Regions from separate parts of the Bradyrhizobium sp. C-145 genome, predicted to be linked through region 3. Evidence: predicted binding sites of a transcription regulator. Region 3 holds the regulator's gene; each other region holds the start of a gene.
The links. Region 3 encodes PhoB, which activates phosphate uptake and scavenging genes when phosphate is short. Its sites were predicted from a motif close to TGTCATNNANCTGTCAT; they were not measured.
Positions count from the first base shown of each region.

Region 1 (4,888 bases), 1.2 Mb from region 3:
GAAAAAGGATGATTTCCGCATCATCCACAAGTCGGCGCCGATCATCAACGGCCCCTACGCCTACAACTCGGATCTCCCGGAAAATGCCAAGGCCGCCATCGCCAAGGCGTTCTTCGACGCGCCGAGCAAGGACAAGGCGGCATTCGACCGTCTCTCCGACGGCCAGAAGAAGGGCTTTCATCCCGCCACCACCAAGGACTGGGATGGCACGATCGAGCTGATCAAGTTCGTCGATGCGCTGCGTAAGAAGAAGGCGTCCTGATCTACTCGAGCCGGGTCGACGGACCCGGCTCTTTCTCTTTCTACAGGCCATTCTCTCTTACAGGCCACTCCCCCTGACAAGATGACCGCCGCGGTTTCGATCCTCCCCGAGCAGCAGCTTGCCGTGCTCAACGCCGCCTATCGCCAGGCGGTCGCGCGCAGGCGATGGCGTCTCCTGTTGGGAGCCGGTATCTTTGCCGCAGCGCTGGTTCTCGCCGCGATCGGCGCCGAAGTGAATTTGCGCACGCTGTTCACCTATTTCGGCAACTTCATCAGCTATTTCGACCGCATCCTCACGCTCGACAGCGGCCAACGGGTCTGGACCGATGTCGGCGAGTGGCTGTGGGGCTGGCGCAAATGGCTGAGGATGCTGGGCGAGACCCTGCTGATCTCCTATGTCGGCACGCTGATTGGCGCGACCTTCGCCTTTGCCCTGAATTTCTTCGCGGCGGAGAATACCTCGCCCGCGCCCTGGCTGCGCTTTGTCGTGCGTCGCCTGCTCGAATTCGCCCGCACCGTTCCCGGCATCGTGTTCGCGCTGGTGTTCGTCATCGCCTTCGGACTCGGACCCATGGCCGGCGTGCTCGCGATCGCGATCCATTCCACCGGCGCGCTCGGCAAGCTGTTCTCGGAGATCGTCGAGAATGCCGACATGAAGCCGGTCGAGGGCATCCGCTCCACCGGCGCGAGCTGGCTCTCCTGTATGCGCTTCGCCGTGGTGCCGCAGGTCACCGCGGGCTATGCCAGCTACGCGCTGTTGCGCTTCGAGATCAACGTCCGCGAAGCCTCTGTGATGGGTTTTGTCGGCGCCGGCGGCATCGGCCAGGAACTCGTGGTCGCTATCCGCAAGTTCTATTACTCGGACGTCAGCGCGATCCTGCTCACCATCATCGTCACCGTCTTCATCATCGACATCACCACCGGCTGGCTGCGTGGCCGCCTGTTCGGCAAGGAGGCGCGGACGTGACGAAGCCGCACGAGGTCGACACGCGAGAGATCCGCGCGCGCTACCCCGATGTGTTCGACCGGCCGGCCTCGGCGCGGCTTGCAACGCCCGCGATGATCGTCGCGGCGTTTGCGATCCTCACTTACGGCCTGGTCGATCTCGACTTCTCGCCGTCGCGGTTCCTCGCCGGCCTCAGCCAGCTCGGCTGGATCAGCCTGATGATGATCCCGCCAGATCCCGGCTCCTCGCTGCCGGTCTATCTGAAAGCGCTGGGCGAGACGCTGTCGATCGCGCTGCTGGGCACGACGCTCGCCGCCCTGTTCGCGCTGCCGGTCAGCCTGCTGGCCGCGCGCAACGTGGTGCCGTCAATCATCCTGCGCTTCCCGGTTCGCCGCTTCCTGGATTCGATCCGCGGCGTCGACACGCTGATCTGGGCGCTGGTGTGGATCAATGTGGTCGGGCTCGGCCCGTTCGCCGGCGTGCTTGCCATCGCCGTGTCGGATTTCGGCGCCTTTGGAAAACTGTTCTCGGAGGCGATCGAGGGCGCCGACCAGAGGCAGGTCGAAGGTATCCGCGCCTCCGGCGGCAGCGCGCTGCACGAGATCCGCTTCGGGCTGCTGCCGCAGGTGTTGCCCGTGATCGCCGGCCAGGTGCTCTACTTCATCGAATCCAACACGCGCTCGGCCACCATCATCGGCATCGTCGGTGCCGGCGGCATCGGCCTCCAGCTCGCCGAGCAGATCCGCGTGCTGGAATGGCAGAAGGTGTCGTTCCTGATCCTGATGATTTTGATTGCGGTTGCTGCGATCGATTTCATCTCGGGCAAGCTGCGCTTTGCGATTATCGGGCGAAGGGCTGTCGCTTAATCACCGCTGCCGTAGGGTGGGCAAAGCGAAGCGTGCCCACCGCTTCTCGCGAATCTTGGAAAGATGGTGGGCACGGCGCAAGTGCGCCTTTGCCCACCCTACGGCTCCGGTTTCGCGGAGAGAGCTCCGCTGCTACGACTCCACCAGAAACTCCACCCGCTCCGCCGCGAACCGCGAATGCTTCGTCACCAGCGGCTTGCCGTCAAGAGCGTGGTCGGTCGCATCGACCACCAGGATCGGACGTCCCAGCGCAAGATCGAGCCGGGCGGCGTCGGTCGCGTCGACGATGCCGGCGGTGATCCGGGTTGCGCCGCGGCGGTAGTCGCGAATGCCGTAGTGCTCGAGCAACTTCGTCATCGAGCGTGTCGCGGCGAACACGGCGCCTGCGCCCGGAAACAATTCCGCCGACAGCCAGGTGGTGGAGACGCAGATCGGCGTGCGGTCGGCGAGGCGGATCGCCTCGATCCGCACCAGCGGCGCACCGGTCTTCAAACCCAGTTCGCGCGCCAGCTCCCGGGTCGCGACGTCATCGGAAGCTTCGATCAGTTGGCCACGCGGCTCGCGGCCGCCGGCGCCGACGATCTCGGAGAAGCGCGTGCGCGAGCGCAGCGGATAGGCGAGCTTCTGCGCCTCGACATAGGTCCCGCTGCCGCGCTCGGCGCGCACGAGGCCGCGCTCGGCAAGCGCGGCCAGCGCGCGCCGCACGGTGTGGCGATTCACGCGGTAGGTTTCCGCGATCTCCATCTCGCCCGGCAGCTTGTCACCGGCCGCAAAGCGGCCGTCGGCGATGCCGCGCTCGATGCCGTCGGCGACGAGGCGCCACAGCGCGACGCCCGACGATGCAGTGTCTTGCATGCTCATATCGCCGGTCAGCCTAGCCCAGAAATCACGCCTTTGTCACGAAACAGTCATGGCGCGTCCGTATGAAGTTGTCTATTATCATAGACAACTTCAATGCGGCAAGTTCGGTGGACCAGGTGACGCAGCACAACAGCCAGCAAGCCCAGCGCAAGGCCGCGATGGCCGTGCTGGCGCACGCGGAGGCGGGCGAGATCGCCGCTCGCCTCCGCAACTTAGCCCTGCCGGCCCATCAGGATCTGCGCGAAGGCGAAAACGGTCTGGTCATGCTGCGCGGCCGGGTCGGCGGCGACGGTGCGCCGTTCAACCTCGGCGAAGCCACGGTGTCGCGCGCGGCGGTGCGGCTTGCCAGCGGCGAGGTCGGCTTCGGCTACACCCTTGGCCGCGATGGTGAGAAGGCGCGGCTGATCGCGCTGTGCGACGCGCTGGTGCAGTCCTGCGATTTCGGCGCAGCCGTCGAGCGCGACGTTATCGCGCCGTTGCGCGAGCAGCTTATGACGAGGCGCCAGCAGGTGGCGGCGAAGACTGCCGCAACGAAGGTTGATTTCTACACCATGGTGCGCGGTGAGGGGTGAGGTCATGACCACGATTGCGGAACTGCCGCCGGGGTTCGCCGATAAGGTGTTGTCGGCGCAATCGACCTTCCGCTCGGTGATGGACGCGATGGCGCGGCCGGGCTCGGTCCAGCGTATCGTGCCGACAGCCGGAACGCCCCATACGATGATGCGCGGCACCGCCGCGATCGCGCTGACGCTGTTCGATCACGACACGCCACTCTGGCTCGATGCGTGCATGGCGCAAAATTCCGACGTGGTGAAGTGGCTCAGGTTCCACACCGGCGCGCCGGTGGTGCAGGACACCTCGATTGCGAGCTTCGCGCTGATCGGCGATGGCGCACTGCTTCCGCCGCTCGAGCGCTTCGCGCTCGGCACCAGCGAATATCCGGATCGCTCGACCACATTGATCCTCCAGGTCGATAGCCTGGGCGCGGGACGCAGCTTCGAGCTGCGCGGTCCCGGCATTGACGGCGCCGCGACGCTCCAGGCGTCGATCAAGCCTTTCGACCTGTTCGAGCGCCTGCGGTTCAACGAGCCGCTGTTTCCGCGCGGCCTCGATGTGGTGCTGGTCGCCGATGATGCCGTGGTCGCGATTCCCCGCACCACGCGCGTCGCGAACAAGGGAAGCTGAAGCATGTATGTCGCAGTCAAAGGCGGCGAATGCGCCATCGAGAACGCTCATCGCCTGCTCGCCAATGCACGGCGCGGCGACCAAGGCGTTCCGGAAGTCACGCTCGACCAGATCTCGGAGCAGCTCGGCCTCGCCGTCGACCGCGTCATGAGCGAAGGCTCGCTCTACGACCGCGAGCTCGCGGCGCTTGCGATCAAGCAGGCGCGCGGCGATCTGATCGAGGCGATCTTCCTGGTCCGCGCCTTCCGTGCCACGCTGCCGCGCTATGGCGCGAGCGAGCCGGTCGACACCGGCGCCATGCGCGTGCAGCGGCGGGTGTCCTCGACCTTCAAGGACATTCCGGGCGGCCAGATCCTCGGGCCGACCTTCGACTATACCCACCGCCTGCTCGATCCCTCGCTCGCCGAAGGCTTTGTGCCGGAGGCGCCGGCGACAGCCGAAGCCTCGGCCGCGGCGACGCCGCGCGTGACGGATATTCTCGGCCGGGACGGGCTGATCGAATCTTCGCCGCAGGCCGACGACGGCGCCGGCGTCGGCGATCTCACCCGCGAGCCGCTGAATTTTCCGGCGGACCGCGACCTGCGCCTGCAAAATCTGGCGCGTGGCGACGAAGGCTTTCTGCTGGCGATGGGCTATTCCACCCAGCGCGGCTATGGCCGCAACCATCCCTTCGCCGGCGAGATCCGCTTCGGTGAGGTCGAGGTCGAATTCTTCGCTGAAGACGTCGGCTTCGCCGTGCCGCTCGGCTCGATCGAGCTCACGGAGTGCC
Region 1 is NZ_CP088150.1:594,763-599,650, forward strand. Features, by position in the region: gene phnD (phosphonate ABC transporter substrate-binding protein) at 1-262, shown strand, start outside; gene phnE (phosphonate ABC transporter, permease protein PhnE) at 344-1,228, shown strand; gene phnE (phosphonate ABC transporter, permease protein PhnE) at 1,225-2,073, shown strand; gene phnF (phosphonate metabolism transcriptional regulator PhnF) at 2,206-2,934, opposite strand; gene phnG (phosphonate C-P lyase system protein PhnG) at 3,042-3,506, shown strand; gene phnH (phosphonate C-P lyase system protein PhnH) at 3,511-4,119, shown strand; gene LRP30_RS02690 (carbon-phosphorus lyase complex subunit PhnI) at 4,123-4,888, shown strand, end outside.
Region 1: the regulator PhoB is predicted to act here: its motif matches at 2,969-2,985, upstream of phnF (phosphonate metabolism transcriptional regulator PhnF).

Region 2 (4,888 bases), 3.2 Mb from region 3:
ACGCTGCCGGTCTGCCGCGTCGCGTTCAGGACGCCGGCCGCGATGCCCGAACGCGCCTTCTCGACGCTGCCGAGCAGCGTCGACGTCAGCGGCGGCACCAGGAGGCCGAGCCCGCCGCTGATCGCGATCGTCTGCGCGCAGATCGTCCAATAGCTGGTCCCGGCTTCGATCCAGAGCAGGCCGAGACAGCCGAGTGCCGAGATGCAGGCGCCGACGACGATGGTCGGACACGGGCCGATGCGCTCGGAAAGACGCGGCGCCAGCAGATTGACCGGCAGCACCGCCGCCATCATCGGCACGAAGGCAAGCCCGGTCCACCACGCCGACAGCCCGTTGATCCTCTGGAAATACAGGCTGAGCACGAAGATCAGGCCGTAGATCGCGATGTTCACCAGCAGCCCCACGAGCGAGGTCAGCGTGAACAGCCGGTGGCCGAACAACGACAGCGGCAGCATCGGCTGCGCCGCGCGACTCTCGCGCCAAACGAAGAGCACGGCGAGAACGGCGGCTCCGACAAAGGCTGCGATCACGGCTGGATGGTCCCAGCCGAGCGCCCCGCCTTCGATGATTGCACCGGCGAGCGTGCCCAGCGCACCGATCGCGGCCAGCTGGCCGGGCAGATCGATCTCGCGCGAGCGCGCCCGCGTGGTCTCGCTGGCGTAACGCCAGCTCAGCCACAGGCCGGCGAGCCCGATCGGCAGATTGACCAGGAAGATCGCGCGCCAGCCGACCAGCGTGATCAGCGCGCCGCCGATAAAGGGGCCGGCGGTGAGCGCAAGGCTTGCTCCGGCGGCCCAGACCGCAACGGCGCGACCACGCTCGCGGTCGTCCGCATAGGCATGATTGAGCAGCGCAAGAGAATTCGGCACCAGGATCGCCGCCGCCAGGCCCTGAACCAGCCGTGCTGCGATCAGCACGACCGCATTGGGCGACAGCGCGCAGGCGAGCGAGGCCGCGGTGAAGATGGCGAACCCCGCCATGAAGACGCGCTTGGCGCCGATCCGGTCGCCCAGCGCGCCGGCCGTCAGGATGAAAGCGGCAAACGCGATGGTGTAGGCGCTGACCACCCATTGCAACTCGGCAACGCCGCCGCCGAGCGCCCTGCCCATTGCATCGAGCGCGGTGTTGACGATGGTGACGTCGAGCTGCACCACGCCGTAGCCGAGGCTCATCGCGGCAAGCGTGAGGGAGGTTGCAAGATGCGAGCCGCTGCGCGACGCGGCGCGCGCATTGTCCAAGGTTTGATATTTGATGGTGCTTGCTCGCATGCTGCCACCTCGATTGCAGCCCCATGCGAAATATACCCATCCAGCCCGCTATCATGTTTCGATAATGGACGAAGGATGGACGTGAGGTAGTGTCCGCGCAAAGCCCGCGATATCCGCGGTGTCATCACCCGACTTGATCGGGCGATCCAGGACTCCGCAACGGAATTTATGAAACCCAATCGGCGCCGCGGCGTACTGGATGCCCCGCCTTCGCGGAGGACAACAGCGGAAGTGAAGAAGCAGAAGCGCCGCGCGAACCATCGCGCGGCGCTTCGTTGACTACCACCTTCATCAGCTCGCCGCGCGCAGATTTACCTTGCTCTCGGCGAGTGTGGTCAGCTTCCTGTCGGTCGCCTTCTCTTCCTCGAGTGTCTTGGCAAGCACCGCCGCGCAGTCGTTACGGCCGAGTTGCTTGGCCCAGGCGATCAGGCTGCCGTAGCGGGCGATCTCGTAATGCTCAGCGGCTTGGGCCGCATTGATCAGCGCAGCATCGAGCACGGCCTTGTCGGCAACCTCGCCGGCTGTCTCGTCGGCTTCCTCGATGATGCCGTCGATGGCCGGGCAGTCGACCGCCTTCACGGCGATGCCGTGCATCTTGAACACCTCCTCGAGACGCGTGACATGCTGCTTGGTTTCATCGAGGTGCGTCAAAAAGCCCTGTTTCAGCTGCGGATCGGTGGCCTTGCTTGCCATCTTCGGCAGCGCCTTGGTGAGCTGCTGCTCGGCGTAATAGATGTCCTGGAGCTGGTGCACGAACAGGTCGTTCATGGTTTTGATGTCTTTTGTGAACAGTCCCATCGTTCCGGTCCTCTCGGTTTCGGGAACACGGCGGTATCGGCCTGCACGAAAGGCCCCATTATTCCGCCATGTTCGGCTGCTGATGGGGCCCAACGAGCGCGCGGTATCGACGTTCCAAAACGCCCATCGCTTTGCGCTGGAACAACGCGGATGGCGGCAGGATTTGAAACCATCCTCTTGAACATGAATGCGCCGTCCGAACCGCGTTTCGCGACTCATATGCTTAACGCGCGTCAGATGTGAACCACATATGACAAAAGTGGCCGGTCCAACGCAGAACCTATTGTTGTCAAGGGCTGCACAAGCCGCTGTTTTTGCCTTAAATGAGCTGGATCATGCCAACCGATCGACGCCTATCTTTGGCCGTCATCGTACCCGACTTGCCAATACCTGGCTGGATCGGTCTTGCCCCCCGCCGGGAGGATGAATGCACGGACTGCTGCCCGCGCTGAGACGCGGCTTCAATAAATGGATCGGCTGGCGACGGCTCGGCATTGCCGCGAGCGTCTGCATCATCGCCTTCGCGGTCACCACGCTGGTGCGGACCCTCAAGGGCATCGATACCGGGGTCATCCTGACGGCGTTGACCGAGATTCCCCGCGGAAGTATCGGGCTGGCGGCGATCTGCGTCTTCTTCGCGTTCTGCACCCTGACTTTCTACGACTTTTTTGCACTGCGAACGATCGGCAAGAAGCACGTGCCCTATCGCATCGCGGCGCTCTCCAGCTTCACGTCCTATTCGATCGGCCACAACATCGGCGCCACCGTCTTCACCGGCGGCGCGATCCGTTTCCGGATCTATTCGGATTACGGCTTGAACGCGATCGACGTCGCGAAGATCTGCTTCCTGTCGGGCCTGACCTTCTGGCTCGGTAACATCTTCGTGCTCTCGATCGGCATGGCCATCCATCCGGATGCGGCGTCCGCGATGGATCAGCTGCCGTCGTCGATCAACCGGCTGATCGCGCTCGGCGGCCTCGCCTCGATCGGTTCTTATTTGGTCTGGCTTTGCATGGGCGAGAAGCGGCGCGAGCTCGGCCAGAAGGGTTGGAAGGTGGTGCTGCCCTCGACGCCGCTGACGCTGGTGCAGATCCTGATCGGCGTGGTCGATCTCGGCTTCTGCGCCACGGCGATGTACCTGCTGATGCCGGCCAATCCGCCAATCGACTTCATGTCGCTCGCCGTGGTGTTCATCCTGGCGACGCTTCTCGGCTTTGCCAGCCACGCGCCCGGCTCGATCGGCGTGTTCGATGCCGCCATGCTGTTAGCACTGCCCGAATTCGGCCGCGAGCAGCTTCTGGCGACGCTGCTGGTGTTCCGCCTTCTCTATTTCGTGATCCCGTTCGGTCTCGCCATCTCCATCATGGGCGCGCGCGAACTCTGGATGAACGTGGTCGCGCCGTGGCAGGAGCGGCGACGGCTGGCGGAGGCCTGCGCCCAGGCCAACCTGCCCCAGCAGGTGGCCGCGATGGAGCGCGAGCGGACGCTGCGGCAGGCCGGCAAGCGATAGGCGGGTCAGCAGGAGCGTCAGACTAAGGTTGCGGGCGGGACAGCAATCCTCTCTTATTTCCGCCCCAACTTTGCCGTTGAACACGCGGACCATGGTTCCTCTTCCCTTTCGCATCCTCTCCGCAGGCGCCCTGCTGCTTGCCGGGATTCTATCCGCCTTGCCGCTCGAGCGCGCCGCCGCGCAGGACGCCGGCGCCATGCAGATCAGTTGGGAGGTGCGCAACCGCTTCCGCCTGTTCCGCGAGGAGCGCGATTTCCTGCTCCATGTCGAGAATGCGCGTAACCGCAGCATCCTGGCCGCCGAGCAGTCGCTGGAGCTTCAGAGCGAGGGCCGCGGCTGGGCCCGCAACATGGTCAACCGGCTCTGCATCGACCTCCAGGGCCGGGTCAACCAGCCCTGCACCCGCGACAACGTCAAGGAGAACTACCTCACCCCGATCGACCATCCCGTCACCGTGCGCCTCGTCGGCGCAGTGCCGGTCGGCGCCACCTGCGCCTGGTCGTTCGACGATGGCGACGGGCCGCAAGCCTCGACCTTCGACTGCGCCGAGCCGGTCAATTTGCGCGTCCGCTACGGCAAGCAGACGGTCGCGACCGTCGACGTCTCCTCCGGCTCCGATCCGACCCAGCGGGTCCAGGCCGAGATCCAGGTCCGCGACATCTTCGTCGCCGGCTTAGGAGACAGCATCGCCTCCGGCGAAGGCAATCCGGACCGGCCGCTGGCGCTGTCGGACGAAGGTTTTTGCTTCCGCTCCTATCTCGGTACCGCCGGGGCGCAGTACTACCGGCCGAGCCGCCACGGCTTCAAGGGTGGCCGCGCCTGCGAGGCGCCGGATACGCTCGCCAACTGGCAACGCTACAGTGCGCTGTGGTTCAACGCGCCCTGCCACCGCTCGCTCTACAGCTATCAGGCCCGCACCGCGCTGGCGCTCGCGGTGCGTTACACCCACATCGCCGTGACGTTCCTGCCGCTCGCCTGCACCGGCGCCAGCATCGGCGACGGACTGCTCGGCTCGCAGCGCGCCCGCGAGTGTCCGCCGGGCAAGACCGGCGTCTGCAACACCAGCGTGAACGCGCAGGTCGCCGAGCTGCGCGAAGCGCTCACCGCGGCGAAGAAGCGCCAGCCCGACCGCACGCTCGATCTCGTGCTGTTGTCGGTCGGCGCCAACGACGTCTATTTTTCCGGTCTCGTCGCCGACGTCATCGTCGACACCGCGACCGAGCGCGCGCTGTTCCGTCGCTCCGGCGTGATGGCGAGCGTCGACGATTCCCGCGATGCGCTGGCGCGCGAGCTGCCGCAGAATTTCGTCAAG
Region 2 is NZ_CP088150.1:5,700,859-5,705,746, forward strand. Features, by position in the region: gene LRP30_RS27020 (MFS transporter) at 1-1,268, opposite strand, end outside; gene LRP30_RS27025 (ferritin-like domain-containing protein) at 1,560-2,066, opposite strand; gene LRP30_RS27030 (YbhN family protein) at 2,494-3,576, shown strand; gene LRP30_RS27035 (hypothetical protein) at 3,668-4,888, shown strand, end outside.
Region 2: the regulator PhoB is predicted to act here: its motif matches at 2,306-2,322, upstream of LRP30_RS27030 (YbhN family protein).

Region 3 (4,888 bases):
CTGTCCGTATCCGTGAGTTCCAACGGTCACCTGGCCTCGCATCCGCTGCCGGAAGCGCCCGCCAAGGTGACGGTGCGCAACCTCAACTTCTATTACGGCGAGCATCACGCGCTGAAGAACATCAACCTGACGCTCGGCACCAACCGCGTCACGGCCTTCATCGGCCCGTCGGGCTGCGGCAAGTCGACCCTGCTGCGCATCTTCAACCGGATGTACGACCTCTATCCGGGCCAGCGCGTGACCGGTCAGCTGATGCTCGACCAGACCAACATTCTCGATCCCAAGCTCGACCTCAATCTGCTGCGCGCCCGGGTCGGCATGGTGTTCCAGAAGCCGACGCCGTTCCCGATGACGATCTACGAGAACATCGCCTTCGGCATCCGCCTCTACGAGAAGATCTCGAAGTCCGAGATGGACGACCGGGTCGAGAAGGCGCTGCGCGGCGGCGCGCTGTGGAACGAGGTCAAGGACAAGCTCAACGCCTCGGGCCTGTCGCTCTCCGGCGGCCAGCAGCAGCGCCTCTGCATCGCCCGCACGGTCGCGGTGCGGCCTGAAGTGATCTTGTTCGACGAGCCCTGCTCGGCGCTCGATCCGATCTCGACCGCCAAGGTCGAGGAGCTGATCCAGGAACTGTCCGAGAACTACACGATCGCGATCGTCACCCACAACATGCAGCAGGCGGCGCGCGTCTCCGACAAGACCGCCTTCATGTATCTCGGCGAACTGATCGAGTTCGACGACACCAGCAAGATCTTCACGTCGCCGAGCGACCGGCGTACGCAGGATTACATCACCGGCCGGTTCGGCTGAGGAGACGGGACATGGGTACTGAACATACCGCAAAGGCCTTCGACACCGACCTCCAGGAGCTCACCCGCCTGGTCGCCGAGATGGGCGGCATCGCCGAGCGCATGATCGTCGATTCCGTCGACGCGCTGATCCGCCGCGACGTCGCGCTCGGCCAGCGCGTCGTCACCACCGACGCCGAGCTCGACGCGCTGCAGAAGCGCATCGAGGAGCGCGCCGTGCTCACCATCGCCCGCCGCCAGCCGATGGCGGTGGATCTGCGCGAGATTGTCGGCGCCATGCGCGTCGCCACCGATCTCGAGCGCATCGGCGACCTCGCCAAGAACATGGGCAAGCGCGTTGCGGCGCTGGAGACGGACTTCCATCCGCTAAAACTGTTCCGCGGCCTGGAGCACATGACCGACCTCGTGCAGCAGCAGGTCAAGTCGGTGCTGGACGCCTATGCCGCGCATGATCTGCCGGCGGCAATGGCGGTGTGGAAGGGCGACGAGGAAGTCGACGCCATCTGCACCTCGCTGTTCCGCGAGCTCCTCACCTACATGATGGAGGATCCGCGCAACATCTCGTTCTGCATCCATCTGATGTTCTGCGCCAAGAACATCGAGCGGATCGGTGACCACGCCACCAACATCGCCGAAACAGTGTTCTACATGATCGAGGGTCAGGCGATCACCGACAAGCGGCCGAAGGGCGACATGACGACCTTCGCCACGACGGTACCGAATACCTGAGGGAGCGACGACAACATGGGCGCACGCATCATGGTGGTTGAGGACGAGGAAGCTCTCACCGAGCTTCTCCGTTACAACCTCGAAGGCGACGGCTATGACGTGGAGACGGTGATGCGCGGCGACGACGCCGACACCCGCCTCAAGGAACACATCCCCGATCTGATCGTGCTCGACTGGATGCTGCCGGGACTATCAGGCATCGAGCTGTGCCGGCGGCTGCGCACCCGTCCCGAGACCAAGCAACTCCCGATCATCATGCTCACCGCGCGCGGCGAGGAGAGCGAGCGGGTGCGGGGTCTTGCGACCGGCGCCGACGACTACATCGTCAAGCCGTTCTCGGTGCCGGAGCTGCTCGCGCGCGTGAAGGGGCTCTTGCGACGGGCAAGCCCGGAGCGGCTCGCCACCGTGCTCGCCTATGGCGACATCGAGCTCGATCGCGACAAGCGCCGCGTGGCGCGCTCTGGCCGGCCGATCGATCTCGGCCCGACCGAATATCGCCTGCTGGAGTTCTTCCTGGAGCATCCCGGCCGCGTGTTCTCGCGCGAGCAGCTGCTCGATAGCGTCTGGGGCCGCGACATCTATATCGACGAGCGCACCGTCGACGTCCATATCGGCCGCCTACGCAAGCTGCTCAATCTCGGCCGCGAGCAGGACCCGATCCGCACAGTCCGCGGCGCCGGCTATGCGCTGGATGATCGGTTTGCGAAGGCGGAGCAGACCTAAGTTAGGCGGTGTTGCTTTAGCAGGCGGCTGCCACACTCTCACTGTCGTCCCGGACAAGCGTAAGCGCAGATCCGGGACCCATAGCACAGGGAGTGATTGTTGCGCTAAAAAAGTAACTTCGAGTCCCCGTAGCCACAGCTTGCGGTGGCTGTGGGTCCCGGATCTACGCGCGCTTGAGGCGCGCTTGTCCGGGACGACATCGGATTTGTAGAGCCGTCATCGCGTGACGGCTGCCGTTTCGATCTCAGAACAAACTCACCGCGTGCTCGGCTTGGCCGGCGCCCGCCGCCGATCCGCGGCCGGCTGATACGCCACGCGCGAGTGCTGGGCACAGTAGGGCAGGCCGGACAGCGCCCTGCCGCCGCAGAAGAAGAAATCCGGGCTCGATGGATCGCCGACCGGCCAGTGGCAGGTTGCCTCGTTCAATTCCAGCAGCGACAGCCGCTGGCTCATCGGCACCACGTTGTCGTAGGTGACCGGTTCGGCCTCCACCTCGACCTCGAAGGCCTGCGCCAGCGCGGTGTTGCCGCGCGAGATCGGCCGGGTCACCCGCATCATGTGCTGTGCTGGGCGCGCCTTGCGCGGCCGCGGCGCGGCCGAAGATGGGCTCTTGGCGCGGCCCGACAGGCCGAGCCTGTGCACTTTGCCGATCACGGCATTGCGGGTCACATTGCCGAGCTCGGCCGCGATCTGGCTGGCCGAAAGTCCGGCCTCCCAGAGCTTTTTCAGCTGCTCGACGCGATCGTCGGACCAGGTCAAAACCGTCATTGCACCCTTTCCCTCGCTGCGCGCCGCCATCCTGGGGCCTCACAGCGAATGCCTAAGCCTTGAAAAACCCGTGCCGCCAGAATCCCTTAAGGCTCGCCGGGCGCGCTACTGACGCCCGAACGTTTACGCCGGTACATGAGGACTTAGAGGATCAGAACCGCTGCACGAGATGTCGTATCTGACAGGCCAAACGCTACAATATGGCGTGACTCCCGCGCAAGAGTCCGCCGACTCGCTTCCACATGTTCCGTGGTGAAAACCCCGCAAAATCGGCACCGCAAGACTACGGATTCAGCGTTTCGCGAGGCTTTCCAGGCGGCATTGACACCGGTCTTGCCAGGCATAAGATAGTGCCGCGTGCCGCCCTTAAAAGGCGGCACGTTTCGTTTTCCGGACCGGTCAATGGTGCGCTGCGCAAGGCACGCCAGGCAGGTCTCAACATTCAAATGCAACATCCAAGTGATGGTCATGACCAACAGCGCCGCGCCGCATCTGCTTCCCGTTTTCGCCAGGGTCGACCTTGGTTTCGAGCGCGGCGAAGGCTGCTGGCTGATCGCGACCAATGGCGATCGCTATCTCGATTTCACGTCGGGCGTTGCGGTGAACGCGCTCGGCCATGCCCATCCCGCGCTGGTCAAGGCATTGCAGGAGCAGGCGACCAAGCTCTGGCACATGTCGAACCTGTTCCAAAGCCCGGACGGTGAGAAACTGGCGGCGCGCCTGTGCAGCGAAAGCTTCGCGGACTTCGTGTTCTTCTGTAATTCCGGCGCTGAAGCGCTGGAATGCGTGATCAAGGTCGTGCGGCGCTATCACGCCGCCAAAGGCCATCCTGATCGCTATCGCATGATCACCTTCGAAGGCGCCTTCCATGGCCGTACGCTGGCGACGTTGGCCGCGACGGGTTCGGCAAAGTATCTCGAAGGTTTCGGCCCGCCGATGGACGGCTTCGACCAGGTCCCGCATGGCGATATCGAGGCCGTGAAGAAGGCGATCGGTCCGCAGACCGCCGGCATCCTGATCGAGCCGATCCAGGGCGAGGGCGGTGTGCGTTCGTCGACACCCGCCTTCCTCAAGGCGCTGCGTCAGCTCTGCGACGAGAAGGGCCTGTTGCTCGCGTTCGACGAGGTGCAGACCGGCATGGGCCGCACCGGCGATCTGTTCGCGCATCGCCGTTTCGGCGTCACGCCCGACGTGATGTCGCTGGCGAAGGCGCTCGGTGGCGGCTTCCCGATCGGTGCTTGCCTTGCGACCGCGGAAGCGGCCTCCGGCATGACACCCGGCTCGCACGGTTCGACCTTCGGCGGCAATCCGCTCGCGATCTCCGCTGCGAACGCCGTGCTCGACGTCATGCTCAAGCCCGGCTTCTTCGACCACGTGCAGAAGATGTCGCTGCTGCTCAAGCAGAAGCTCGCCTCCGTGATCGATCGCCATCCTGATGTCGTCAGCGAAGTGCGTGGCGAGGGTCTCCTGATCGGCATCAAGGCGGTCGTGCCTTCGGGTGATCTCGTTGCCGCCTTGCGCCACGAAAAACTGCTCACCGTCGGCGCCGGCGATAATGTCGTGCGCTTCCTGCCGCCTCTGATCGTCACCGAAGCCGAGATCGAGGACAGCATCGGGCGGCTCGAGCGCGCCTGCACGGCGATCTCGTCCAGTCAGACCAAGCGGGCGGCAAGCTGATGAGCAAGTCGCCAAAGCACTTCCTCGACATCAACGAGCTCCCGCTGTCGGAGCTCAAGCGCATGCTCGCCGCATCCTCCGCCATGAAGGCGAAGCAGAAGGCGCATCAGCCGGTCAGGCCGCTCGAAGGCAAGACGCTGGCGATGATCTTCGAGCGCCCCTCGACGCGGACGCGGGTGTCG
Region 3 is NZ_CP088150.1:8,934,357-8,939,244, reverse strand. Features, by position in the region: gene pstB (phosphate ABC transporter ATP-binding protein PstB) at 1-810, shown strand, start outside; gene phoU (phosphate signaling complex protein PhoU) at 822-1,538, shown strand; gene phoB (phosphate regulon transcriptional regulator PhoB) at 1,554-2,261, shown strand; gene LRP30_RS42080 (GcrA family cell cycle regulator) at 2,517-3,029, opposite strand; gene LRP30_RS42075 (aspartate aminotransferase family protein) at 3,498-4,706, shown strand; gene argF (ornithine carbamoyltransferase) at 4,706-4,888, shown strand, end outside.